Regions from separate parts of the Allosphingosinicella indica genome, predicted to be linked through region 1. Evidence: predicted binding sites of a transcription regulator. Region 1 holds the regulator's gene; the other holds the start of a gene.
The links. The regulator LexA, encoded in region 1, represses DNA repair genes until DNA is damaged. The targets are predictions, from matches to a motif close to GTTCCNCNCTTGTTCT.
Positions count from the first base shown of each region.

Region 2: B9N75_RS02830 (DUF5131 family protein) is a predicted target of LexA. The motif match lies at 1,321-1,336, and genes of this name have one in related genera.

Region 1 covers NZ_LT840185.1:2,370,320-2,372,779, forward strand. Annotated here, with positions in the region: gene B9N75_RS11760 (ComEC/Rec2 family competence protein) at 1-463, shown strand, start outside; gene B9N75_RS11765 (VOC family protein) at 409-747, opposite strand; gene lexA (transcriptional repressor LexA) at 747-1,397, opposite strand; gene B9N75_RS11775 (anthranilate synthase component II) at 1,455-2,036, opposite strand; gene lon (endopeptidase La) at 2,126-2,460, shown strand, end outside.
Region 2 covers NZ_LT840185.1:548,689-551,148, forward strand. Annotated here, with positions in the region: gene tcmP (three-Cys-motif partner protein TcmP) at 1-561, shown strand, start outside; gene B9N75_RS02830 (DUF5131 family protein) at 515-1,291, opposite strand; gene typA (translational GTPase TypA) at 1,402-2,460, opposite strand, start outside.

The DNA.
Region 1 (2,460 bases):
CGACGGGAGGTTCGCGACGCTGCGCGGTCGCGCCGGGGATTATGTGCGCGGCATATTGGGCGAAGGGCTCGGCACCGACGGCGAACTGTCCGCGCTCGACGAGACGAGGACGGCCTCCTGTAGCCGCGACCTCTGCGTCACCGATATCGTCCGCGACGGCCGGCGTTGGCGCCTTCTGGCCACCCGAAGCCGTGACTTCGTCGCCTGGCGCGACATGATCCGTGCCTGCGCAGAGGCCGATATCGTCGTCGCCGACCGGCGATTGCCAGAAGCCTGTGCGCCGCGCTGGATCAAGGCCGATCGCGCATTGCTGGCAAAGACCGGCGGCCTCGCCATATCATTGGGCGGTCGGCCCAAGGTCGTCAGCGTCGCGGATCGCGTTGGGCGACACCCCTGGCGGCAAGACGGTCAGTCGTCGGCTTTCACGGCGGCGAGTTCGTTGCCGGCGACATCGACGAAATGAAATCGCTTGCCGCCGGGGAAAGCGAAAATCGGCTTACTGATCGTCCCGCCGGCCGCCTCGACCGCGGTCACTGCCGCCTCCAGATCGTCTACTGCGATCACCGGCAGCGGCGCGCCGGGGGCTTCGCTGCTATCGCCCTGGAGACCGATGTCCGTATCGCCGCTGGTCGTGGCGGCATAGGTCGGCCCAAACGCGGTCAAGCTCCAGCCGAACGCACGCTCGTAGAAGGCCTTGGCGGCGGCAACATCGCGAACGGGCAGTTCGACGTAGTTCAGCCGTGCCATCAGTAGCGTCGCAGAAGGCCCGCGAGCTTGCCCTGCACGACCACCTGATCGGGCCGGTAGCGCTGCGGATCGTAATTGCGGTTGGCGGGATCGAGCCGGATCATCGAACCTTCGCGGCGGAAGGTCTTGAGCGTTGCTTCGCTATTGTCGACCAGCGCGACCACGATCTCGCCGTCGCGCGCGGTGTCGGTCTTGCGCACCAGCGCATAGTCTCCGTCGAGAATGCCCTCGTCGACCATCGAGTCCCCGGACACTTCCAGCGCATAATGTTCGCCCGGCCCAAGCAGCGCGGCGGGGACCGCGAGGCTTTCGGTGCCCTGCAGCGCCTCGATCGGCGTGCCGGCGGCGATCCGGCCGTGCAGCGGAAGCTCGACGATGTCGTTCGAGTTCGCGGCAGCGGGGATGACGGGGCGGGGCGCCGCCTTGGATGCCGCGCCGTCGGGCATTTTCACCACTTCCAGCGCGCGGGCGCGATTGGGAAGGCGGCGGATGAACCCGCGCTCTTCGAGCGCCGAGATCAGCCGGTGGACGCCGGACTTCGATTTCAGCTCCAGCGCGTCCTTCATCTCCTCGAACGAGGGCGAGACGCCGCTGTCGGCTAGATGGTCGTGGATGAAGATCAACAGCTCTTGTTGCTTGCGCGTCAGCATCACCTCGGCCCTTCATTGGAACGGACAGGGAACGTGTAGGAAACGCCGCGGAACCTGTCAAGCGAGCGCAGAGCGCGTCACGCCGGCGATATCGAGGAAGTTGGCGAGGAGGGCATGGCCCTGATCGCTCGCCACGCTTTCCGGGTGGAACTGAACGCCATGGATCGGGAGATGTTGATGCCGCAAACCCATCACGACGCTGCCCGCGGTGGCGTTGACGAGGAGCGGCGCGACAACGCCCTCCGCCGCGAGCGAATGATAGCGCGCGACGGTGAAGGACGACGGCAGGCCGGCGAATACGCCGCTGCCGTCGTGCGCGATCGCCGATGTCTTCCCGTGGACGGGCGCGGTTCGCACGATCCGTTCGCCCCAATGCGTCGCAATCGCCTGATGGCCGAGGCATACGCCGAGCAGCGGACGGGCCGCCGCCACGCAGGCGGCGACGAGATCGGGCGACACCCCGGCATCCTCCGGTCGCCCCGGTCCCGGCGAGATGACGAACGCCTGTGCGCCGCTCGCCAGCGCCTCGGCCGCGGTCAGCGCGTCGTTCCGCTCCACCCGCACCTCGGCACCCAATTCGACGAAATAGCGCACCAGATTCCAGGTGAAGCTGTCGTAATTGTCGATGACGAGGATCATGCCGCCTTCATGCGCCTGCCGCGCCCGCGGTCAATGTCATTGATGCGTTAAGGGGAGGCCCCATATAACGGGCCAAGACTGGAGTCCCGATGACCGAAACTTTCCCCGTTCTTCCGCTGCGCGACATCGTCGTCTTTCCGCACATGATCGTGCCGCTGTTCGTGGGCCGCGACAAATCGGTCGCGGCGCTCGAGAGCGCGATGGCGGCGGACAAGTCCATCTTCCTCGTCTCGCAGCTCGATCCGGCCGAGGACGATCCTGATCGTGATGCGCTCTATGATCTCGGCGTTGTCGCCACCGTCCTCCAACTCCTGAAGCTCCCCGACGGCACGGTGCGCGTGCTGGTCGAGGGCCAGCGCCGCGCGACGCTCGCCACGCTCGAATCCGAGGGCGGGCATCTCGTCGCCACGGTCACGCCGGTCGA
Region 2 (2,460 bases), 990 kb from region 1:
CTGAATGGCGATGCCAATAAAAAATTAGTGGAGATATTCAGTGCGCCGCCGTGGAGTGATCAGCGGGAAGGGAGAGGATCGTGTCGCGGGCTATGCTTCCTCGATCCGTATGGAATGAATGTGAATTGGGCGACTTTGAAGCTTCTTGCACAGACGCGCGCCATTGACGTTTGGTATCTGTTCCCGCTCGACGCCGTGTCACGACAGCTTGCCGCACGGCTGGATCGCGTGGACACACACAAACAGCGGCGTCTCGACGAGATATTCGGCACACCCACTTGGCGCGAAGATATCTATAAAGTTGAAACAACTAACGATCTATTCGCAGAGCGAATTACAACCGCCACACGGCAATTCGATCGTGGCCAGATCGAGCGTTACGCACAAGAGAGATTACAAACTATTTTTTCTGCGTATGTATCTAATCCGTTACCGCTTTTGAACGATTCCGGCCGCCAGCTTTTCTCGCTTTTCTGCCTCTCAAACAGCGTTTCCGAAGCGGCTATCGCACTCATCAAGCGGGGAGTTGCCGGAGTGCTGAAGAAATATGGCGGGCAGTAGGCATCTCGTCGTAAGTTCGGTCTTTATATGTTCGACCCGTAGACTTCTTATTCTTACCGCCCCACTGCTTGAAGAAAAAGGCTGTTCCTTCTGCCCTACAAAGAACTTCGATCTCTTCGACCCACTTCTGAGGCATCGGTCGAGCGCGTGGACCGCTTTCACCACCAACGATCGCCCAATCAATGTCCTCGAGATTTGCGCCCGATACACTGCCGATGAGAGGCTCAAACGAAATGAATCGGACGGCGGCCCGAGTTGCTCGCAGATCTTCGATCCGATGCAGCACCGTTGCGTCTTCCACACTCGTCCCAACCCACACATTTGGTAGGACGACAAACTCTGGACGCGACAAAACTTCGCGCATCCGATCAGGCCGCTTAGTCAAAATTTGGTATGTGTGACGAGGTGTCGCCGCCATCACAGACCATACCTTCTCGATAAATTCGGTCGGGACGGCGATGTGGAACAGATCGGACATGCTATTAACAAAGACGGTACGCGGGCTGCGCCACCGCAGGGGAGCAGCCAAAGCCTTCTCGTCAGTGACAACTTTGCCTGTCCAAACGTAGCGGTCACCGCTTTTCCTTGTTAGGCCCTCGTACTTCTTGTTGCCCATCGCCTCCAGTCGAGCAGCCATTCGCATCGCATAACAGTTTGTGCAGCCAGCCGTGGCTATCGTGCAGCCGGCCACAGGATTCCATGTGACTTCTGTCCATTCGATTTTTGACATCTGGGACATGATCGACTTCCCGCAAAGTAGGAACGAAACAGGAACATAACAGGATTAAAACCCCTTGTCTCCCTATTCTCCTTTAAGAAGTTGGCCAAACTGAGTCACAGTCACGCGGCTTCAGCCTTCCGCGACTGTCGCTTTCTTTCATGCGGGTCCAAAAACCGTTTGCGAATCCGAACAACTTTTGGCGTCACTTCCACCAGTTCGTCGTCCTGGATGTAGGCGATCGCCTGCTCCAGGGTCATGCGGCGCGGGGGGGTCAGGCGGATGCCTTCGTCCTTGCCGCTGGCGCGGAAGTTGGTGAGCTGCTTGGACTTCAAGGGGTTCACCTCGAGATCCTGCGGCTTGGCATTCTCGCCGATCACCATGCCTTCATAGAGCTTGTCGCCCGGCGCGATGAAGAGGATGCCGCGCTCCTCGATGGAATTGAGCGCATAGGCGACCGCCTCGCCCTGTTCCATCGAGATGAGGACGCCGTTCTGGCGGCCCTGGATCGGCCCCTTGTACGGCCCGTATTTCTCGAACAGCCGGTTCATGATGCCGGTGCCGCGCGTGTCGCTCAAGAACTCGCCATGATAGCCGATGAGGCCGCGCGAGGGGGCGGAGAAGGTGAGCCGCGTCTTGCCGCCGCCCGACGGGCGCATGTCGGTCATCTCGGCTTTGCGGAGCGCCATCTTCTCGACGACGGTACCCGAATGCTCGTCGTCGACGTCGATGACGACCTGCTCATAGGGCTCCTCGCGGCCGCCGGATTCGCTGTCCTTGCCCTCGCGGAAGAGGACGCGGGGGCGCGAGATGGAAAGCTCGAAGCCTTCGCGGCGCATCGTCTCGATGAGGACGCCAAGCTGCAGCTCGCCACGGCCGGCGACCTCGAACGCATCATTGTCGTGCGCGGCGGTAACGCGGATCGCGACGTTGGTCTCCGCCTCGCGCTCCAGCCGGTCGCGGATGACGCGGCTCTGCACCTTGTCGCCGTCACGGCCCGCATAGGGGCTGTCGTTGACCGAGAAGCTCATCGCCAGCGTCGGCGGATCGATCGGGCGCGCGGCGACGGGGGTGGTGACGCCGGGCGCGGCGATGGTGTTGGAGACGGTCGCCTTGGTGAGGCCGGCGATGGCGATGATGTCGCCCGCCTGCGCGCTCTCCACCGGCACGCGCTCGAGCCC